One region of the Exiguobacterium oxidotolerans JCM 12280 genome, then DNA from elsewhere that is predicted to be linked to it. Evidence: a T-box and tRNA genes for the amino acid it is inferred to sense, from the RefSeq annotation. Region 1 holds a T-box; the other holds one or more tRNA genes.
The links. A T-box is a leader RNA that pairs with one kind of tRNA and senses whether it is charged. The one in region 1 lies ahead of serS (serine--tRNA ligase), so its partner is inferred to be a tRNA-Ser.
Positions count from the first base shown of each region.

Region 2: it encodes a tRNA-Ser, which carries the amino acid that the T-box ahead of serS (serine--tRNA ligase) is inferred to sense. The anticodon was not compared.

Region 1 is NZ_JNIS01000001.1:1,577,505-1,588,829, reverse strand. Features, by position in the region: gene serS (serine--tRNA ligase) at 46-1,323, opposite strand; T-box leader at 1,386-1,595, opposite strand; gene P403_RS0108000 (D-alanyl-D-alanine carboxypeptidase family protein) at 1,608-2,852, opposite strand; gene pdxT (pyridoxal 5'-phosphate synthase glutaminase subunit PdxT) at 2,939-3,520, opposite strand; gene pdxS (pyridoxal 5'-phosphate synthase lyase subunit PdxS) at 3,514-4,401, opposite strand; gene pdxR (MocR-like pyridoxine biosynthesis transcription factor PdxR) at 4,531-5,922, shown strand; gene guaB (IMP dehydrogenase) at 6,059-7,525, opposite strand; rRNA gene rrf (5S ribosomal RNA) at 7,684-7,799, opposite strand; rRNA gene P403_RS0107970 (23S ribosomal RNA) at 7,846-10,760, opposite strand; rRNA gene P403_RS0107965 (16S ribosomal RNA) at 10,927-11,325, opposite strand, start outside.
Region 2 is NZ_JNIS01000001.1:2,279,621-2,290,945, forward strand. Features, by position in the region: gene perR (peroxide-responsive transcriptional repressor PerR) at 151-573, shown strand; gene P403_RS0111520 (DUF2614 family zinc ribbon-containing protein) at 587-949, opposite strand; gene P403_RS0111525 (nucleotidyltransferase-like protein) at 1,067-1,936, shown strand; rRNA gene P403_RS0111530 (16S ribosomal RNA) at 2,285-3,846, shown strand; rRNA gene P403_RS0111535 (23S ribosomal RNA) at 4,013-6,927, shown strand; rRNA gene rrf (5S ribosomal RNA) at 7,021-7,136, shown strand; tRNA gene P403_RS0111545 (tRNA-Asn) at 7,143-7,217, shown strand; tRNA gene P403_RS0111550 (tRNA-Ser) at 7,244-7,334, shown strand; tRNA gene P403_RS0111555 (tRNA-Glu) at 7,368-7,442, shown strand; tRNA gene P403_RS0111560 (tRNA-Met) at 7,454-7,527, shown strand; tRNA gene P403_RS0111565 (tRNA-Asp) at 7,535-7,610, shown strand; tRNA gene P403_RS0111570 (tRNA-Phe) at 7,618-7,690, shown strand; tRNA gene P403_RS0111575 (tRNA-Tyr) at 7,727-7,810, shown strand; tRNA gene P403_RS0111580 (tRNA-Trp) at 7,815-7,885, shown strand; tRNA gene P403_RS0111585 (tRNA-His) at 7,895-7,967, shown strand; tRNA gene P403_RS0111590 (tRNA-Gln) at 7,978-8,049, shown strand; tRNA gene P403_RS0111595 (tRNA-Gly) at 8,058-8,132, shown strand; tRNA gene P403_RS0111600 (tRNA-Cys) at 8,139-8,212, shown strand; tRNA gene P403_RS0111605 (tRNA-Leu) at 8,249-8,329, shown strand; tRNA gene P403_RS0111610 (tRNA-Gly) at 8,334-8,404, shown strand; tRNA gene P403_RS0111615 (tRNA-Gly) at 8,436-8,506, shown strand; gene queG (tRNA epoxyqueuosine(34) reductase QueG) at 8,589-9,734, shown strand; gene P403_RS16945 (methylated-DNA--[protein]-cysteine S-methyltransferase) at 9,724-10,209, shown strand; gene trmL (tRNA (uridine(34)/cytosine(34)/5-carboxymethylaminomethyluridine(34)-2'-O)-methyltransferase TrmL) at 10,209-10,682, shown strand; gene P403_RS0111640 (DUF5366 family protein) at 10,929-11,325, shown strand, end outside.

The DNA of each region.
Region 1 (11,325 bases):
AAAACTTTTTAAAAGTACAAAGGGGGAAGTCTCCCCCTTTTCTACTTATGCTTGAATCACTTTGAGTCCGCCCATGTATGGACGAAGTACTTCTGGAATAATAACTGAGCCGTCTGCTTGTTGATAGTTCTCTAAGATGGCTGCGACCGTCCGGCCAACAGCAAGTGCAGAACCGTTTAATGTATGCACGAATTCCGGTTTTGCATTCGCTTCCCAGCGGAAACGAATTTGTGCCCGGCGCGCTTGGAAATCTTCAAAGTTTGAACAAGAAGAAATCTCACGGTAGACGCCTTGGCTCGGCATCCAGACTTCGATATCATATTTCTTCGCTGCAGTGAACCCAAGATCCGCCGTACACATGCTGAGGACTTGATACGGTAATTTCAATCGTTTAAGCACTTCTTCGGCTTGACCAGTCAACAGTTCAAGTTGTTCATAAGACTCTTCCGGCTTAACGAAACGAACGAGCTCCACTTTGTTGAATTGGTGTTGACGAATCAGACCTCGTGTATCACGACCGGCAGATCCGGCTTCTGAGCGGAAACACTGGCTGTATGCTGCATAACCGATCGGTAACTGGCTCGCTGCCAAGATTTCGTCCCGGTGCATGTTCGTCACGGGTACTTCCGCTGTCGGGACGAGGAAGTAGTTCGTCTCTTCGACTTTGAAGGCATCTTCTTCAAATTTCGGAAGTTGTCCTGTTCCTGTCATTGATTCGCGGTTGACCATGAGTGGTGGTAAGATTTCCGTGTAGCCATTTTCATCTTGATGCATGTCCATCATGAAGTTGATCAAGGCCCGCTCGAGACGAGCACCTGCCCCACGATAGAAAACGAAGCGACTTCCTGTGACTTTCCCTGCCCGTTCAACGTCAACGATTTTTAACTGCTCCATCAAATCCCAGTGCGGGACAGCTTCAAAATCAAAGGCCGGTTTATCACCGACTTCACGGATGACGACATTATCATCTTCTGAAGAACCGATTGGGACGCTATCATGCGGGATGTTCGGAATACCAAGCAACAGTTGATTCAATGTCGCTTCGACTTCGCGCAACTCGTCATCGATCCCTTTAATCTCATCTCCGACAGTTCGCATCGCGGCAATTGCTTCGTCGGCATTTTCTTTATTCCGTTTGAGTTCCGCGATTTTTTTCGTCGCGTCATTTCGTTCCGCTTTCAAGACCTCGGTCCGGGCAATCAGTTCACGACGTTTTTCATCTAACGCGATGAATCGGTTCATGTCCGTCAAATCTTCCCCGCGGTGTGCCAGTTTCTCTTGGATTGCGTCAAAATCTTGACGCAGGCGTTTAATATCAATCATGTGTATTCCTCCTTTTTTTCAATAAAAAAAGGCAATCCATCCCTCTCCGGTATAAAAAACCGAAGAGGGACGAATCACCTTGGATCCGCGTTGCCACCCTCATTGCTAGACAGAACTAGCCAACTTTAAGACGCGATAACGGGCGTACCCGCACCTTGTTCGCAAGGTGTGCGATCCGGCTCGATTCAAGGCATCCTTCTGACTAGTTCACACCAACCACTAGCTCTCTTAACAGAATAAATTCCTTTACTTGGTCCGTTCATTGCATCGTTATGAGATTAGCTCTACTTTACACTATCCTGTTTGAGATTGACAAGACCCGGTTTACGAATCGCATCATCAATTTTATCGGACCAGGCCGCAATCGCCCGGAATAACCGTGTTTTAAAACTCGCCAGTTCAATCCGCTCCGTACTATAAAGAAGTGATCTTGGCACATCGAATCCCGGCAAATATGTTCCCTCATCCTTCACTTGAACCGTCCCGACACTTGCACCATTTTTAACAGGAGCATGGGTCACATCAAACGTAAATACGGGTGGACGGTTTGCTGCATTTTTCGGTACCGTCACGTAAAGCGACGCATCGGTGACGACATCGTAGTCCGCTTCTTCTGCACCGCGGATCGGGAAGACACCTTTTATACGCTCGCCTTTGCCGTAGTACGTCAGCGGTTCAAATGATGAAAAACCATAATCGAGCAATTTTTTTGTTTCTGCAAAACGTGCTTGATCGGATGTCGTCCGCATGACGACCGTAATGATTGTCATGTTATCTTTGATCGCGACACCGGCAAAACAATATCCGGCAAGATCCGTCGTCCCTGTTTTCATCCCACGCATCCCGGGATACGCATACTTTTGATTTTTCAGCATCTTATCCGAATTTTGAAGCGTCGTCCCGTCAAGCTTCATCGAGGAGCGGCTCGTGACGTCTAAGACATCGGGATAGTCCTTGATGAACCGAATGACAAGTAAAGCGATATCCGTCGCTGTCATCAAGTTCGTCCCCGGTAAGGCCGCATCGACGGCGTCGAGACCCGAGGCGTTTGCATATTCTGTATTATCCATCCCAAACGTCTGCGCCGTCTCATTCATCAGCTTGACGAATTTTTGTTCTGTTCCGGCAACGACTTCAGCAAGTAAGACGGCAGCGTCATTCGCCGATTTGATGAATGCGGCATTATAAAGTTCACGAACGGTATATGTACGATTTTTTAACGGCACCCGTGCCAATCCTGGTGTGCCAGCTAATTTGAGCACTTTTTGGCTTGGTTGAACTTTTTTGTTCCAGCTTAGTTTCTTTTGTTCGATTTGACGTCGGACTAAGTAAAGTGTCATCAATTTCGTCATCGAAGCGGGAGGTAAAGCCAAATCGGCTTGTTCTTCTAACAATACTTTACCGGTCACAGCATCGACCATGATGTAGGATTCTGCCTTGATCGTCGGTACCTCGGCATAACTCGTCACTGGAAGTAGACTCGTCGTCAGCAAAAGGACGCTCAAGAAGAGTATGAAAAGTCGTTTCATCGTTCCTCTCCTTTAATTCATTTATACCCTCAGTGTAGCATAAAAAAAGTATCCGACAGCTTGAACTGAAGGATACTTTTTTGTCGTTAGATGACGTGAACCGAACGTTGTTTTTTTACTTTTTCAATAAAGTAACGATGCAAACGGGTATCGTTCGTCAATTCCGGATGAAACGAACAGGCGAGATGCATGTCTGTTTCGACGACGACGATTTCGTCGTCTATGCGAGCGAGAACGCGGGTCGCTTGATCGATTCGTTCGACATAAGGGCCTCGAATAAAGACAGCTTCAATGTCCACCTCGATTCCCTCGACGGCTAGCATCGTTTCAAAACTGTCCACTTGGCGACCAAAGGCGTTTCGTTTCACCTTCATCGGGATTGCCCCGAGGTGAACATCTCCTTGTTCAAGTTCCGTCGCTAATAAAATCATCCCGGCGCACGTCCCGAACATCGGTAATGTGTTTATTTTTTGTCGAAGGGGCGCAAGTAAGGCGTAACGATCAATCAATCGTCGCATCGTCGTGGATTCACCACCGGGCAGGACGAGTCCGGCGAGTCCTTCTAAATCTCCGGCCGATTTAACGATACGCGTCTTTACACCGAGCGACGCCAACATCTCAAGGTGTTCCCGGATTGCCCCTTGTAGACCAAGTACACCGATTACCATCCCCGTGGTGCCATCCGTTCCTCAAACGGCATCGACGTGACATCAATCCCCTTCATCGCTGTTCCAAGACCTTTCGAGAGATAAGCAATTCGTTCGAAGTCATCCCGATACGTCACGGCTTCGACGATCGCTTTCGCAAATTTTTCCGGTTGCTCCGATTTAAAGATCCCGGAACCGACGAAGACACCGTCAGCACCAAGGTGCATCATCAGTGCAGCATCAGCAGGCGTCGCGATTCCACCGGCAGCAAAGTTCACGACCGGTAGACGTCCTTCTTGCTGAATCAAACGCAAGACTTCATAAGAGGCACCCCACTCTTTCGCCCGTGTCATCAACTCATCCGGATTCGTATGTAAAATCTGATTGAGTTCCGCTTGAATTTTTCGCATATGCCGGACAGCTTCAACAACGTTCCCCGTCCCCGGTTCGCCTTTTGTCCGAATCATCGCCGCACCTTCCGCAATTCGCCGAGCCGCCTCTCCTAAATCGCGTGCGCCACAAACGAACGGTACCGTAAAGGTCGACTTCAACAAATGATACTCTTCATCAGCCGGTGTCAGGACTTCACTTTCATCAATGAAATCGACCCCCATCGACTCAAGAATCCGTGCTTCGACGATATGCCCGATGCGGCATTTCGCCATGACAGGAATCGTGACGGCATTTACGACCTCTTCCGTGATGGTCGGATCTGCCATGCGTGCCACACCCCCATCTCGGCGAATATCAGATGGGACACGTTCGAGTGCCATGACGGCGACTGCGCCCGCTGCCTCTGCGATTTTTGCTTGCTCGGCATTGACGACGTCCATGATGACGCCCCCTTTTTGCATCTCAGCCATTCCTCTTTTGACACGGTCCGTTCCTTGTTGCCGTTCCATCATTCTAAATTCCCCCTCGAACAATTTGATTGATAGCTCCATACTTACGTTTTAGTATAGTCTCGATTGACTATTTTAAAAGTATCAGTTTATGATGAAATGAACAGGTCAGTTTTAGGAGGTACTTCGATGGATATGTTATCGTTCGAGTTAATACGAGAGGGCAATAAGCCGTTATACGAGCAATTGTATCAGCAGATTCGTCAAGAAATCATCGATGGACGTCTAGAGTATGGTCTCAAATTACCATCAAAACGAAAACTCGGTCAGTTCTTGAACTTGAGTCAAACGACGATTGAGCTCGCCTATCAACAACTTGTCGCCGAAGGCTATGTCGAATCGATTTCAAGAAAAGGGTATTTTGTCTTAGCACATGAAGAGCTCGCTTATGTAAAGAAGACACCACTAGCAACGAGGCAACACCTTTCTCCGTCCACCTATATCCGTCATGATTTCCATCCGAGTAAAATCGATGGATCGTCTTTTCCTTTTTCACGTTGGCGAAAACATGCGAAGGATGTCATCGATGAACATAATCAATCTCTTGTTTCACTCGGACACCCGCAAGGCGATCTCGCCTTACGTGTTGAAATTGCGACCTACCTATATCACTCAAGAGGTGTCATCTGTTCGCCTGAACAAATCATCGTCGGGTCTGGGGTCGAACAACTTTTACCCCAACTGATTTTCCTGCTAGGACAACACGTCACCTATGGCATCGAAGATCCCGGTTATCATGCGACCCGACTCATTCTTGAGAATCATGGACGAACAGCACTCCCGATTCCGGTCGATCAAAGTGGTGTCAAAGTCTCGACTTTAAGTCAGACCAATGTGGATATCATGTATGTGACACCTGCCCACCAATTTCCATCCGGAAGCATCTTATCCGTCAATCGGCGCCGGCAATTGGTGAACTGGGCTGCTGAATCGCCGACACGTTACATCATTGAGGATGACTACGACAGTGAGTTTCGTTATAGTGGCAAGTCGATTCCGTCACTCCACAGCATCGATAGTGAACGGGTCCTCTATTTGAGCACCTTCTCCAAGTCGCTCATGCCTTCACTGCGGATTGGCTACATGGTCCTTCCGCCTTCTTTGCTTGAGCGCTATCAGGCCGAACTCTCCTATTACACATGCAGTGTCTCACGTTTTGATCAAACGATTTTGACACGCTTTATGAAAGAAGGAGACTTCGAGAAACATTTGAACCGGATGCGAAAGATTTACCGGCGTAAGTTAGACATCGTCGTCAATTCGTTACGTGCTGTCTCATCCCTGCGCTTGACCGGCGAAAGTGCGGGTTTGCATGTCGTCGTTTCTGTTGCGAACGGGATGACGGAAGAAGAATTAGTCAGGCGAGCACACGACGCTTCAATTCAGGTCTATGGTTTATCTCAGTATGCACAACTTCCGTTAGAAGCAGTGCATCCACAAATCGTGTTAGGTTTTGCAAGTCTATCGGAATCAGATCTTGAAGAGGGGCTTGGGGAGTTGTTACAGGCTTGGAAGTTATAGTATTGTTCTCTCGGACTGTGAACAAAATCTACTTAAATGTGTTCATGATTTTCATACTGTGTCTCACTTTGAGTCGCTCGACATCACTGATCAAACAAAAAAAGCCTCGCATCATCTGCAAGGCTTTTTTGTTTGATTATTGGCGTGTATAGTTCGATGCTTCTTTTGTGATTTGAATGTCATGTGGGTGACTTTCTTGTAATCCAGCACCCGTCATGCGGATGAATTGTGTGTCTTCACGCAATTCTTCTAATGAAGCTGCTCCACAATATCCCATTCCTGAACGAATCCCACCAACGAGTTGATAGACAGAATCACCGAGTTTTCCACGGTAAGCGACGCGACCTTCAATTCCTTCTGGAACGAATTTTTTATCTGCTTCTTGGAAGTAGCGATCTTGACTACCACGTTTCATTGATGCTTCAGAACCCATACCACGGTATGTCTTAAATTGACGACCTTGGTAGATTTCCATTTCGCCTGGGCTTTCTTCAACACCAGCGAGCAGACTACCTAACATGACGGCATGGCCGCCAGCTGCAAGTGCTTTGACGATATCGCCCGAGTATTTGATTCCGCCGTCAGCAATGATGGAGACACCATGCTTACGGGCTTCCGTCGCACAATCAAAGACTGCAGTGATTTGTGGAACCCCCACTCCCGCAACGACACGTGTCGTACAAATTGAACCAGGTCCAATCCCTACCTTGACGACCGATGCACCAGCTTCAATTAAATCGCGTGTTGCTTCTGCTGTTGCAACGTTCCCTGCGATGATTGGAAGATTTGGATATTCATCACGAAGCTCACGTACTTTTAAGAGTACGCCTTCAGAGTGACCGTGTGCCGTATCGACGACGAGTGCATCGACGCCTGCATCAACAAGGAAACGTGCGCGAAGAGATGCATCTTTCGTGACACCGACAGCTGCAGCGACGAGAAGACGTCCGAATTGATCTTTTGCTGCATGTGGATATTGTTCCACTTTTTCAATATCCTTTGTTGTGATTAAGCCTTTTAATACACCGTTCTCATCAACGAGTGGTAACTTTTCAATGCGATGTTTGTGGAGAATTTGTTCTGCTTCTTCAAGTGACGTACCAACTGTAGCAGTGACGAGTTCTTCTGTCGTCATGACCGTCTCAATTACCGTCGAATAATCTTTAACAAAACGAAGATCACGGTTTGTTAAAATACCCACGAGTTTCCGTTCTGTTTCGTTGTTAACAATCGGAACACCAGAAATACGATATTTACTCATTAAATATTCAGCATCGTATACTTGGCGTTCAGGTGTAAGGTAAAACGGATTCGTGATGACACCATTTTCAGAACGTTTGACGCGATCGACATGTTCTGCTTGGTCTTCCATCGACATATTTTTGTGGACGACACCTAGACCGCCTTGACGTGCCATGGCAATCGCCATTGGTGCTTCCGTCACAGTATCCATTCCTGCACTGATCAACGGGATGTTCAGTGTAATCCCTTCGCATAAGGATACAGATAGATCGACGTCACGTGGTAAGACACTTGAACGACGTGGTACAAGCAAAACGTCATCAAACGTCAAGCCCTCTTTAGCAAATTTATTCTCCCACATGTTTATCCACTCGCTTTCTCTTTGATAAAAGAATATTGATGTTATGGTAACAAGGAGAAGCAGTCATGTCAATGACTCCACTAATAATCAGAACAGTCTGAAGTTTCACACAACACAAAAAGACCGACCTGCAAGATGCAGATCGGTCTTTTTCAATTGCCTGGCAACGTCCTATCCTCACAGGGGGAAGCCCCCAACTACTTTCGGCGTTCAAGTGCTTAACTTCCGTGTTCGGCATGGGAACGGGTGTGACCACTTGGCTATCGTCACCAGACGACGGGCTCGCGCCCTCAAAACTGAAGTCATCAACAATCATCTGCTAGAACAAGGCCTCGACCGATTAGTATCACTCAGCTCCGCATGTCACCATGCTTCCACCCGTGACCTATCTACCTCATCGTCTCTGAGGGGTCTTTCTTGATTACTCAAAGGGAAATCTCATCTTGGAGGGGGCTTCATGCTTAGATGCTTTCAGCATTTATCCCGTCCGCACGTAGCTACCCAGCGATGCTCCTGGCGGAACAACTGGTACACCAGCGGTGCGTCCATCCCGGTCCTCTCGTACTAAGGACAGCTCTCCTCAAATTTCCTGCGCCCACGACGGATAGGGACCGAACTGTCTCACGACGTTCTGAACCCAGCTCGCGTACCGCTTTAATGGGCGAACAGCCCAACCCTTGGGACCTACTCCAGCCCCAGGATGCGATGAGCCGACATCGAGGTGCCAAACCTCCCCGTCGATGTGGACTCTTGGGGGAGATCAGCCTGTTATCCCCAGGGTAGCTTTTATCCGTTGAGCGATGGCCCTTCCATGCGGAACCACCGGATCACTAAGCCCGACTTTCGTCCCTGCTCGACTTGTAGGTCTCGCAGTCAAGCTCCCTTCTGCCTTTGCGCTCTACGAATGATTTCCAACCATTCTGAGGGAACCTTTGGGCGCCTCCGTTACTGTTTAGGAGGCGACCGCCCCAGTCAAACTACCCGCCTGACACGGTCCTCCAGCCGGATTACGGCTGCGAGTTAGAGACTCTATGCATGAAGGGCGGTATCCCAAGGGTGACTCCTCCGAAGCTGGCGCTCCGGTCTCGACGTCTCCCGCCTATCCTGTACATCATGCACAAAGCCTCAATATCAGGCTGTAGTAAAGCTCCATGGGGTCTTTCCGTCCTGTCGCGGGTAACCTGCATCTTCACAGGTACTATGATTTCACCGGGTCTCTCGTTGAGACAGTGCCCAAATCGTTACGCCTTTCGTGCGGGTCGGAACTTACCCGACAAGGAATTTCGCTACCTTAGGACCGTTATAGTTACGGCCGCCGTTTACTGGGGCTTCGGTTCAAAGCTTCGCTTGCGCTAACCCATCCCCTTAACCTTCCAGCACCGGGCAGGCGTCAGCCCCTATACGTCATCTTGCGATTTAGCAGAGACCTGTGTTTTTGCTAAACAGTCGTTTGGGCCTATTCACTGCGGCTCTACTCATGTAGAGCGTCCCTTCTCCCGAAGTTACGGGACCATTTTGCCGAGTTCCTTAACGAGAGTTATCCCGCGCGTCTTAGAATTCTCATCCCGCCTACCTGTGTCGGTTTACGGTACTGGCACCTTCCACCTCACTAGAGGCTTTTCTTGGCAGTGTGAAATCGTGACCTTCGTCCCTAGGGGACTCCGCGTCGTTCCTCGATCTTGGTGCCTGACGGATTTGCCAATCAGACGATCTCGAAACTTACACATGCACTTCCATCCGCATGCGTCACTATCCTCCTGCGTCCCCCCATTGTTCAAACGGTGGATCGGTGGTACAGGAATATCAACCTGTTATCCATCGCCTACGCCTTTCGGCCTCGGCTTAGGTCCAGACTAACCCTGAGCGGACGAGCCTTCCTCAGGAAACCTTGGGCTTTCGACGGAGGGGATTCTCACCCCTCTTTTCGCTACTCACACCGGCATTCTCACTTCCAAACGCTCCACTGCTCCTTACGGTACAGCTTCACAGCGGTTTGGAACGCTCCCCTACCATTCCTTACGGAATCCGCAGCTTCGGTGGTATGTTTAGCCCCGTTACATTTTCGGCGCGGCGCCACTCGACTAGTGAGCTATTACGCACTCTTTGAATGGTGGCTGCTTCTAAGCCAACATCCTAGCTGTCTAGGCAGCGCCACATCCTTTTCCACTTAACATACACTTTGGGACCTTAGCTGGCGGTCTGGGCTGTTTCCCTCTTGACTACGGATCTTATCACTCGCAGTCTGACTCCCGAGTATAAGTTGCCGGCATTCGGAGTTTAACTGAATTCGGTAACCCTGTGGGGGCCCCTAGTCCAATCAGTGCTCTACCTCCGGAACTCTCAACCTCGAGGCTAGCCCTAAAGCTATTTCGGGGAGAACCAGCTATCTCCAGGTTCGATTGGCATTTCACCGCTACCCACACCTCATCCCCGCACTTTTCAACGTGCGTGGGTTCGGACCTCCAGTCAGTGTTACCTGACCTTCATCCTGGACATGGGTAGATCACCTGGTTTCGGGTCTACGACAACGCACTATGGCGCCCTATTCAGACTCGCTTTCGCTACGGCTCCGCCTCATCAGCTTAACCTCGCGCGCTATCGTAACTCGCCGGTTCATTCTACAAAAGGCACGCCATCACCCATTAACGGGCTCTGACTACTTGTAGGCATACGGTTTCAGGATCTATTTCACTCCCCTTCCGGGGTGCTTTTCACCTTTCCCTCACGGTACTGGTTCACTATCGGTCACTAGGGAGTATTTAGCCTTGGGAGATGGTCCTCCCGGATTCCGACGGGGTTTCACGTGTCCCGCCGTACTCAGGATCCACTCTGGAGGGAAAACAGTTTCAGCTACAGGGCTGTCACCTTCTTCGGCCGACCTTTCCAGGTCATTCACCTACTGTCTTCCTTTTTGACTCCGTATAGAGTGTCCTACAACCCCGGAGAGCATGCTCTCCGGTTTGGGCTGTTCCCGTTTCGCTCGCCGCTACTCAGGGAATCGCATTTGCTTTCTCTTCCTCCGGGTACTTAGATGTTTCAGTTCCCCGGGTCTGCCTCACGCTACACTATGTATTCATGTAACATGTCCCATCCCATTACGGATGGTGGGTTCCCCCATTCGGAAATCCTCGGATCAAAGCATACTTACTGCTCCCCGAAGCATATCGCTGTTCGTCGCGTCCTTCATCGGCTCCTAGTGCCAAGGCATCCACCGTACGCCCTTCATACCTTGATCTAGCATTTTGGTATTCTAAGAACACACGTCTAATGACATGGTTATAAAAAATTTGATGTCTTGTTGATGTCTTCAGTTTTCAAGGTGCGAGTGTCTCTTACGAGACTGAGAGACGAGCTCTCAAAACTGAACGATGGGCATGTCCCTTACGGGACGTTTTCCTTAGAAAGGAGGTGATCCAGCCGCACCTTCCGATACGGCTACCTTGTTACGACTTCACCCCAATCATCTACCCCACCTTCGACGGCTGGCTCCTTGCGGTTACCTCACCGGCTTCGGGTGTTGCAAACTCTCGTGGTGTGACGGGCGGTGTGTACAAGACCCGGGAACGTATTCACCGCAGTATGCTGACCTGCGATTACTAGCGATTCCGACTTCATGCAGGCGAGTTGCAGCCTGCAATCCGAACTGGGAACGGCTTTCTGGGATTGGCTCCACCTCGCGGTCTCGCTGCCCTTTGTACCGTCCATTGTAGCACGTGTGTAGCCCAACTCATAAGGGGCATGATGATTTGACGTCATCCCCACCTTCCTCCGGTTTGTCACCGGCAGTCTCCCTAGAGTGC
Region 2 (11,325 bases), 700 kb from region 1:
TGAAAAATATCACGATATGATTGTATCACGGACGTCAAATCAGAAGCAGAGCCGTTGACGGACGGGAATAATGTAGGTAGACTAATTATAAAGATTACAATCTAATAATCAATGAAAGATAGAAATGAGGGGATGGACGTGGCTAACGAAATGCTAGATGACGCAGTACGATCTTTACGGGACTCGGGCGTTCGCATGACACCACAACGTCACACAATCTTGGAATACTTGACGACAGGACATACGCATCCGACGGCAGATGATATCTATCGTGCGCTCGAACATCGTTTTCCAAATATGAGTGTGGCGACAGTTTATAATAATTTACGTGTTTTCCGTGAAAAAGGAATCGTTGAAGAGATGAACTATGGAGACGCTTCAAGCCGATTCGATTTCGTTACGACACGTCATTATCATATGATTTGTGAAGGGTGCGGTAAAATCGTCGACTTCAATTATCCGGTGCTCGATGATGTCGAGACGGTCGCTGCACATTTGACTGGATTTAAAGTAGATCGTCATCGTCTCGAAGTATACGGGACGTGTCCTGAATGCCAATCAAACGTACAATAAAAACGAGCTTCCTTTAACGGGGAGCTCGTTTATTGTGTTTATTGTATTTTTCATCGAATTCTTTTCCTTCAAGTTCTTGGTCCATCGTGAGTGGCTCATCGCAATGCATACATAAATCGACGCGACCGAGGACTTTTGTTTCTTTTCCACAGTTCGGACAAGTGACAACGGCTGCTTTCGTTGAAGTTAAACCAATCAAGAAATATAAGGCAGTACTCGCTAAGACCATGACAAAACCGAGTAGCATTAAAATAACCATGATGATTTCAAATTGTTTTAATAGAAGACCACCATACATAACGAGCATTCCACCAAAAACGAGGAACATCGCCAAGTTACGCGCGCGGTTTATTTTATTCTTGCGTTGTTTTTTCAATTGAATTCCCCCTAACGACAGTCTAGCATATTGTAGCTTATGTCCTGAAGAAGGAAACAATGAATTTTTGTCGAAAATGGTAACGGATGAGTATGAGTGAAGAAGGGTGAGAATTGAATGGAACAAGTCACAAGAACAATTTATTCCGAATATGCTGCCTATCAAGAAACGCAAGGAATCATCGCTGTTGAAAAACAGCAACCGAAGGATTCATTGACGGATCAATTTGATATACTGTTACTAGTTGTTACGCGGGACTCCTCTATTGAATGGACAATCAAACACTATCGCTTAGATACACTCAAGGTGTCACTTCATGTCGTCCATGAAGATGTACTGTCACGATGGATTGTACTGAACGCGAATCGGCGAGCTGTCCATTGGATATCCGAAGGGACAATTATTTTTGAACGCAATGATTATTTAACTGATATGAAAAAAAGGCTGTTGAACTTCCCGGAAGCAGAACGTTGCCTGCAAATGTCACTGTCTTTTGCGAAACTACTACGTCGTTTTCAAGACGGGCGTAATCTCTTTAGTCGCGGTAACTACTATGATGCTTACACGCACGTGCATCATGCTTTACATCATTTAGCACGGCTTTCCGTTCTTGAAAAAGGAGCACATCCTGAAATTGTCGTCTGGGAACAAGCTCGCATGGATGATCCGGAAGTGTACAAGTTATACCAGCAATTACTGTTAAGCGAAGAAACACTTGAATTGCGAATCCATTTAGCTTTGATTGGTCTGGAACATCTACTTCAATCGAAAGTATTATCCGGTGGAAAGTATTTGTTTGAAGTGATGCGTGAAAGAACAATCCCGTGGACGATGTATGAACTCATGGAAAATGAACGATTGCAGGAACTGAAGGTTGATTTAGGTAGTTTAGTCGATTTCTTTATGCGTAAAGGGTTAATTCGCATCTCTTATCGTCAAACAAAAGGTACGGGCGTGGAACTCGTAACATATGAACCAGTCGTTTAAACGATTGGTTCATATGTTTTTTATCGCGAATCGAAAATACTATATATAGAAGGAAAAAATAATTAAAAGTTTTTTATCAAAATCTGTTGACGTTACTATTTTGATATAGTATATTAATACATGTCGACAGGCTGATATGCTCTGAAAGACAAAAACAAATTAAAAAAATAAGAAAAAGGATTGACGGTTAAGTTATTCCATGATATCTTATTAAAGTCGCTAACACGACACGACGAACTTTGAAAACTGAACGATGAGGCAAAAAACGTATCTTCGGATACAAACAATGAATGAAGCGCAAGCTTCGTCAACGTGACTTTTAGTCACAACAACGAGCAAGTCAAACACTTTATGGAGAGTTTGATCCTGGCTCAGGACGAACGCTGGCGGCGTGCCTAATACATGCAAGTCGAGCGCAGGAAGCTCGCGGAACTCTTCGGAGGGAAGCGAGTGGAATGAGCGGCGGACGGGTGAGTAACACGTAAGGAACCTGCCTCAAGGATTGGGATAACTCCGAGAAATCGGAGCTAATACCGAATAGTTCTTCGGACCGCATGGTCCGATGATGAAAGGCGCTCCGGCGTCACCTTGAGATGGCCTTGCGGTGCATTAGCTAGTTGGTGGGGTAATGGCCTACCAAGGCGACGATGCATAGCCGACCTGAGAGGGTGATCGGCCACACTGGGACTGAGACACGGCCCAGACTCCTACGGGAGGCAGCAGTAGGGAATCTTCCACAATGGACGAAAGTCTGATGGAGCAACGCCGCGTGAGTGATGAAGGTTTTCGGATCGTAAAACTCTGTTGTAAGGGAAGAACAGATACGAGAGGTAATGCTCGTATCCTGACGGTACCTTGCGAGAAAGCCACGGCTAACTACGTGCCAGCAGCCGCGGTAATACGTAGGTGGCAAGCGTTGTCCGGAATTATTGGGCGTAAAGCGCGCGCAGGCGGCCTTTTAAGTCTGATGTGAAAGCCCCCGGCTCAACCGGGGAGGGTCATTGGAAACTGGAAGGCTTGAGTACAGAAGAGAAGAGTGGAATTCCATGTGTAGCGGTGAAATGCGTAGAGATGTGGAGGAACACCAGTGGCGAAGGCGACTCTTTGGTCTGTAACTGACGCTGAGGCGCGAAAGCGTGGGGAGCAAACAGGATTAGATACCCTGGTAGTCCACGCCGTAAACGATGAGTGCTAGGTGTTGGGGGGTTTCCGCCCCTCAGTGCTGAAGCTAACGCATTAAGCACTCCGCCTGGGGAGTACGGCCGCAAGGCTGAAACTCAAAGGAATTGACGGGGACCCGCACAAGCGGTGGAGCATGTGGTTTAATTCGAAGCAACGCGAAGAACCTTACCAACTCTTGACATCCCCTTGACCGCTTGAGAGATCAAGTTTTCCCTTCGGGGACAAGGGTGACAGGTGGTGCATGGTTGTCGTCAGCTCGTGTCGTGAGATGTTGGGTTAAGTCCCGCAACGAGCGCAACCCCTATCCTTAGTTGCCAGCATTTAGTTGGGCACTCTAGGGAGACTGCCGGTGACAAACCGGAGGAAGGTGGGGATGACGTCAAATCATCATGCCCCTTATGAGTTGGGCTACACACGTGCTACAATGGACGGTACAAAGGGCAGCGAGACCGCGAGGTGGAGCCAATCCCAGAAAGCCGTTCCCAGTTCGGATTGCAGGCTGCAACTCGCCTGCATGAAGTCGGAATCGCTAGTAATCGCAGGTCAGCATACTGCGGTGAATACGTTCCCGGGTCTTGTACACACCGCCCGTCACACCACGAGAGTTTGCAACACCCGAAGCCGGTGAGGTAACCGCAAGGAGCCAGCCGTCGAAGGTGGGGTAGATGATTGGGGTGAAGTCGTAACAAGGTAGCCGTATCGGAAGGTGCGGCTGGATCACCTCCTTTCTAAGGAAAACGTCCCGTAAGGGACATGCCCATCGTTCAGTTTTGAGAGCTCGTCTCTCTAGTCTCGTAAGAGACACTCGCACCTTGAAAACTGAAGACATCAACAAGACATCAAATTTTTATAACCATGTCATTAGACGTGTGTTCTTAGAATACCAAAATGCTAGATCAAGGTATGAAGGGCGTACGGTGGATGCCTTGGCACTAGGAGCCGATGAAGGACGCGACGAACAGCGATATGCTTCGGGGAGCAGTAAGTATGCTTTGATCCGAGGATTTCCGAATGGGGGAACCCACCATCCGTAATGGGATGGGACATGTTACGTGAATACATAGCGTAGCGTGAGGCAGACCCGGGGAACTGAAACATCTAAGTACCCGGAGGAAGAGAAAGCAAATGCGATTCCCTGAGTAGCGGCGAGCGAAACGGGAACAGCCCAAACCGGAGAGCATGCTCTCCGGGGTTGTAGGACACTCTATACGGAGTCAAAAAGGAAGACAGTAGGTGAATGACCTGGAAAGGTCGGCCGAAGAAGGTGACAGCCCTGTAGCTGAAACTGTTTTCCCTCCAGAGTGGATCCTGAGTACGGCGGGACACGTGAAACCCCGTCGGAATCCGGGAGGACCATCTCCCAAGGCTAAATACTCCCTAGTGACCGATAGTGAACCAGTACCGTGAGGGAAAGGTGAAAAGCACCCCGGAAGGGGAGTGAAATAGATCCTGAAACCGTATGCCTACAAGTAGTCAGAGCCCGTTAATGGGTGATGGCGTGCCTTTTGTAGAATGAACCGGCGAGTTACGATAGCGCGCGAGGTTAAGCTGATGAGGCGGAGCCGTAGCGAAAGCGAGTCTGAATAGGGCGCCATAGTGCGTTGTCGTAGACCCGAAACCAGGTGATCTACCCATGTCCAGGATGAAGGTCAGGTAACACTGACTGGAGGTCCGAACCCACGCACGTTGAAAAGTGCGGGGATGAGGTGTGGGTAGCGGTGAAATGCCAATCGAACCTGGAGATAGCTGGTTCTCCCCGAAATAGCTTTAGGGCTAGCCTCGAGGTTGAGAGTTCCGGAGGTAGAGCACTGATTGGACTAGGGGCCCCCACAGGGTTACCGAATTCAGTTAAACTCCGAATGCCGGCAACTTATACTCGGGAGTCAGACTGCGAGTGATAAGATCCGTAGTCAAGAGGGAAACAGCCCAGACCGCCAGCTAAGGTCCCAAAGTGTATGTTAAGTGGAAAAGGATGTGGCGCTGCCTAGACAGCTAGGATGTTGGCTTAGAAGCAGCCACCATTCAAAGAGTGCGTAATAGCTCACTAGTCGAGTGGCGCCGCGCCGAAAATGTAACGGGGCTAAACATACCACCGAAGCTGCGGATTCCGTAAGGAATGGTAGGGGAGCGTTCCAAACCGCTGTGAAGCTGTACCGTAAGGAGCAGTGGAGCGTTTGGAAGTGAGAATGCCGGTGTGAGTAGCGAAAAGAGGGGTGAGAATCCCCTCCGTCGAAAGCCCAAGGTTTCCTGAGGAAGGCTCGTCCGCTCAGGGTTAGTCTGGACCTAAGCCGAGGCCGAAAGGCGTAGGCGATGGATAACAGGTTGATATTCCTGTACCACCGATCCACCGTTTGAACAATGGGGGGACGCAGGAGGATAGTGACGCATGCGGATGGAAGTGCATGTGTAAGTTTCGAGATCGTCTGATTGGCAAATCCGTCAGGCATCAAGATCGAGGAACGATGCGGAGTCCCCTAGGGACGAAGGTCACGATTTCACACTGCCAAGAAAAGCCTCTAGTGAGGTGGAAGGTGCCAGTACCGTAAACCGACACAGGTAGGCGGGATGAGAATTCTAAGACGCGCGGGATAACTCTCGTTAAGGAACTCGGCAAAATGGTCCCGTAACTTCGGGAGAAGGGACGCTCTACATGAGTAGAGCCGCAGTGAATAGGCCCAAACGACTGTTTAGCAAAAACACAGGTCTCTGCTAAATCGCAAGATGACGTATAGGGGCTGACGCCTGCCCGGTGCTGGAAGGTTAAGGGGATGGGTTAGCGCAAGCGAAGCTTTGAACCGAAGCCCCAGTAAACGGCGGCCGTAACTATAACGGTCCTAAGGTAGCGAAATTCCTTGTCGGGTAAGTTCCGACCCGCACGAAAGGCGTAACGATTTGGGCACTGTCTCAACGAGAGACCCGGTGAAATCATAGTACCTGTGAAGATGCAGGTTACCCGCGACAGGACGGAAAGACCCCATGGAGCTTTACTACAGCCTGATATTGAGGCTTTGTGCATGATGTACAGGATAGGCGGGAGACGTCGAGACCGGAGCGCCAGCTTCGGAGGAGTCACCCTTGGGATACCGCCCTTCATGCATAGAGTCTCTAACTCGCAGCCGTAATCCGGCTGGAGGACCGTGTCAGGCGGGTAGTTTGACTGGGGCGGTCGCCTCCTAAACAGTAACGGAGGCGCCCAAAGGTTCCCTCAGAATGGTTGGAAATCATTCGTAGAGCGCAAAGGCAGAAGGGAGCTTGACTGCGAGACCTACAAGTCGAGCAGGGACGAAAGTCGGGCTTAGTGATCCGGTGGTTCCGCATGGAAGGGCCATCGCTCAACGGATAAAAGCTACCCTGGGGATAACAGGCTGATCTCCCCCAAGAGTCCACATCGACGGGGAGGTTTGGCACCTCGATGTCGGCTCATCGCATCCTGGGGCTGGAGTAGGTCCCAAGGGTTGGGCTGTTCGCCCATTAAAGCGGTACGCGAGCTGGGTTCAGAACGTCGTGAGACAGTTCGGTCCCTATCCGTCGTGGGCGCAGGAAATTTGAGGAGAGCTGTCCTTAGTACGAGAGGACCGGGATGGACGCACCGCTGGTGTACCAGTTGTTCCGCCAGGAGCATCGCTGGGTAGCTACGTGCGGACGGGATAAATGCTGAAAGCATCTAAGCATGAAGCCCCCTCCAAGATGAGATTTCCCTTTGAGTAATCAAGAAAGACCCCTCAGAGACGATGAGGTAGATAGGTCACGGGTGGAAGCATGGTGACATGCGGAGCTGAGTGATACTAATCGGTCGAGGCCTTGTTCTAGCAGATGATTGTTGATGACTTCAGTTTTGAGGGCGCGAGCCTTTCAAAAAAAGTGCTTGACGTTATGGAAACATAATGTTAAGATAATAGATGTCTGGTGGCGATAGCCAAGTGGTCACACCCGTTCCCATGCCGAACACGGAAGTTAAGCACTTGAACGCCGAAAGTAGTTGGGGGCTTCCCCCTGTGAGGATAGGACGCTGCCAGGCGATCGTTCCGCAATAGCTCAGTGGTAGAGCAACCGGCTGTTAACCGGTAGGTCGTAGGTTCAAATCCTACTTGCGGAGCCATTAATAACTTCTTCACCACGTTCACTGGAGAGCTGTCCGAGTGGCCGAAGGAGCACGATTGGAAATCGTGTAGGCGTCATAAGCGTCTCAAGGGTTCGAATCCCTTGCTCTCCGCCATAATTATATATAACGTTTCAATTTCACTACGATGGCCCGTTGGTCAAGCGGTTAAGACACCGCCCTTTCACGGCGGTAACACGGGTTCGATTCCCGTACGGGTCACCATTTTTTATCATCGCGGGGTGGAGCAGTCTGGTAGCTCGTTGGGCTCATAACCCAAAGGTCGTCGGTTCAAATCCGGCCCCCGCAATACATACGGTCCTGTGGTGTAGCGGTTAACATGCCTGCCTGTCACGCAGGAGATCGCGGGTTCGAATCCCGTCAGGACCGCCATTGTTAAGGCTTTGTAGCTCAGTCGGTAGAGCAGAGGACTGAAAATCCTCGTGTCGGCGGTTCGATTCCGTCCAAAGCCACCTTTTATAGAAGAATGAAGTTGATTTCCCATTTGTGGGGGGGTAGCGAAGTGGCTAAACGCGGCGGACTGTAAATCCGCTCCCTCGGGTTCGGCGGTTCGAATCCGCCCCCCCCCACCACCATAGGGGCATAGTTTAGCGGTAGAACTACGGTCTCCAAAACCGTCAGCGCGGGTTCGATTCCTGCTGCCCCTGTTTATTATGGCGATTGTGGCGAAGTGGTTAACGCACCGGATTGTGATTCCGGCATTCGTGGGTTCAATTCCCATCAGTCGCCCTCTTATTATTGGGCTGTAGCCAAGTGGTAAGGCACTGGATTTTGATTCCAGCACGCGAAGGTTCGATCCCTTCCAGCCCAGCTTTTTAAGCGGAAGTAGTTCAGTGGTAGAATACGACCTTGCCAAGGTCGGGGTCGCGGGTTCGAATCCCGTCTTCCGCTCCAACGAGTGGCGCCATAGCCAAGTGGTAAGGCAGAGGACTGCAACTCCTCTATCGTCAGTTCGATTCTGACTGGCGCCTCCAATTCTTTTCAATTCAATAGTTTTTGCAAGAGATTGTGCCGGTGTGGCGGAACTGGTAGACGCGCACGACTCAAAATCGTGTTCCTTTGGAGTGTCGGTTCGATTCCGACCACCGGTATCTTGCGGGTGTAGTTTAGTGGTAAAACCTCAGCCTTCCAAGCTGATGATGAGGGTTCGATTCCCTTCACCCGCTTTACCTTTTCACAATCTTAGTTTTAACCCATGCGGGTGTAGTTTAGTGGTAAAACCTCAGCCTTCCAAGCTGATGATGAGGGTTCGATTCCCTTCACCCGCTTATTTAAAAGAGCAACGTGTCGTTTTCATCTGACACATTGCTCTTTTTGTTTAGGATAGAATGATGAAAGGAGGGATTTGTCATGCGAGGAGAACAACTTAAAGAAACACTTCAAGCATATGCTTTAGAGATTGGGATCGATGTGTTTCGGGTGACGACGGCCGATCCATTTTTAACGATGAAACAACGATTGATTGATCAGCAGGATAAAAATTATGCATCTGGTTTTGAAGAACCCGATCTCGAAAAGCGGACAACTCCGAAACTGTTGCTAGATGATGCTGTATCAATCATCGCGATTGCAGTTGCTTATCCGAGTAAGTTAACGGATGCACCACGTGGGAAAGCAGGGGAACGGCGTGGAATTTTTGGTCGATCTTCTTGGGGGCTTGATTATCATCAGGCGCTGAATCAACGACTCCAGCTACTAGAGAAAAAAATCGAAGAGTTATCGCCTGGAGCAAAGACACGTTCGATGGTGGATACTGGTGAACTCGTCGATCGCGCCGTCGCAGAACGGGCAGGAATTGGTTTTAGCGGAAAGAATTGTTCGATCATTAGCGAAGAACATGGATCTTATCTTTATCTTGGTGAGTTGATTACAGATCTTTACTTACCTCCTGATCAAGCGGTTGAAGAACTCTGCGGAACGTGTAACAAGTGCATCGATGCCTGCCCGACGGATGCATTAGTCGAGCCGGGGGTAATTGATGCGAAACGTTGTATCTCCTTTATTACCCAAACGAAGACGCTGATTCCGGAAGATTTCCGTTACGCATTAGGTAATCGCTTATACGGCTGTGATACATGTCAGCAAGTTTGTCCTTACAATCGAAAAAAACATGCGACGCAACATGCTGAGTTGCAGCCGGACCCGGAACAAGTCAAACCACTCTTAATTCCAATCTTGTCGCTCAGTAATCGAGAATTCAAGGAAAAATTCGGTTCGCTTTCAGGAGCTTGGCGTGGAAAGAAGCCGATTCAACGAAATGCGATTTGTGCCCTCGTCCATTATCAAGACAAGTCAGCACTCGAGGCATTACGTGTGATGGCTGAAAGCGACCAGCGTGACGATATGCGTGCCCTTGCCTTATGGGCAATCGGACGAATTGCCGGTAAGGTTGAAAGTGGCTACATTGAAGCACGACTGGCAGTCGATTCAGCAGAGGATGTCCAAACGGAAGGCGAGCGCCTGTTGCTCGAATGGGGTGAATCCAATGCCGTATAAACAAATGTCCTTTTCGTTCGGTGAATTGCTGGTCGCCTGGGTGGAAGAGACGGTTGTCTATTTGGATTTTGGTCTGAATATTGATCGTGCGATGCACTATTTGAGTGAGAGTAGCCGCTATGAAGCACCACTCCCGGTTCATCTCAGACAGGCGCTTGAGGCGTATGAGAATCATCAAGCTGACGCGTTTGACCGGGTTCAATGTCGACTCGACGTTACGGATTTTCAGCGGCGTGTTCTTACGAATCTTCGAATGATTCCATTCGGAGAAACAGCGAGTTATGGAACATTAGCTAAAATGATGGGTTCCGAAAAAGCAGCGCGAGCCGTCGGTGGGGCATTGAATCGAAACCCGATCGCGCTGATTTATCCTTGTCATCGAATCATTGGAGCATCCGGAAAGTTGACGGGGTTTGCGAGTGGAATCGATCATAAACAAGCGCTACTTGCGCATGAGATAGGAGAGAGAAGATAATGGCAATTCATGTTGTAATGTATCAACCAGAGATTCCTCAAAATACAGGAAATATCTCAAGAACGTGTGCCGCGACACATTCCGTTCTTCATTTAATCCGTCCACTAGGTTTTTCAACGGATGATAAGCAGTTGAAACGAGCCGGACTCGATTATTGGGAGTTTGTTGATGTAAGATATCATGATTCACTTGAAGAATTATGGGAGAAGCACCCGGAAGGGAAGTTTTATTACATCACGAAGTATGGAGAACAGTATCCAAGTCAAATTGATTTGTCGAATGTCGAGGAAGACTACTTCTTTGTATTCGGTCGAGAAACAAAAGGCTTACCGCTTGAAGTCATCGACCAAAATGCCGATCGTTGTATTCGATTACCGCAGTCAAATTTAGTTCGTTCGCTAAACGTCTCAAATACGGCTGCAATTATCGTGTATGAAGCATTACGGCAGCAAGGGTACGCTGGACTACTTTAAACACAAAAAAGCGCTGACGCATCCTATTCGATGCATCAGCGCTTTTTTATTATTCGTTACCTTCAGGTTTTTTGTTGTAGCCTGCAGTGAAGATCGCTGTCAAGAAAGCGAGACTTACACCAATCATTAAAATAAATGCCATTTTTGCTTCCCCCTTCAGTCTCAATAACCGATATAATCTATTATAGTATACCTGTAAGAGAAATTGTGTGCTACATATGAATTTTCTATGAATGGAGATTAGAAATGCGGACGAATGTCTATCTGTTAAGTTATGCGCCGTTGATTAGCATCCTGTTGTTCAGTACGTCGCTTGCGATTGCGACATCGGAGTTAGCACTCTCCTGGCTAAAGGATGTCGGTGTATACAATGAATTGTTACAAATTTTGAGCGCACGTGACACTAAATTATTAGTTTGGCTTGGTTTTTTGATCGTCTATTTTATGATTTTCAGTACGCTCAAACTGATTTCAGACACAATCAATCAGTTAGGGTTTGCCTTTTTCATCAAGGAACAGATCGGGACGACACTGAGTATGCTTCGACCAGGTAGCATTTTATTACTCGTTGGTGGATGCATCAGCTTTGCTTTCATGACATCGTTTCCACTCGTCTGCCTCGTATTAGCAAGTTCCTTCCTGA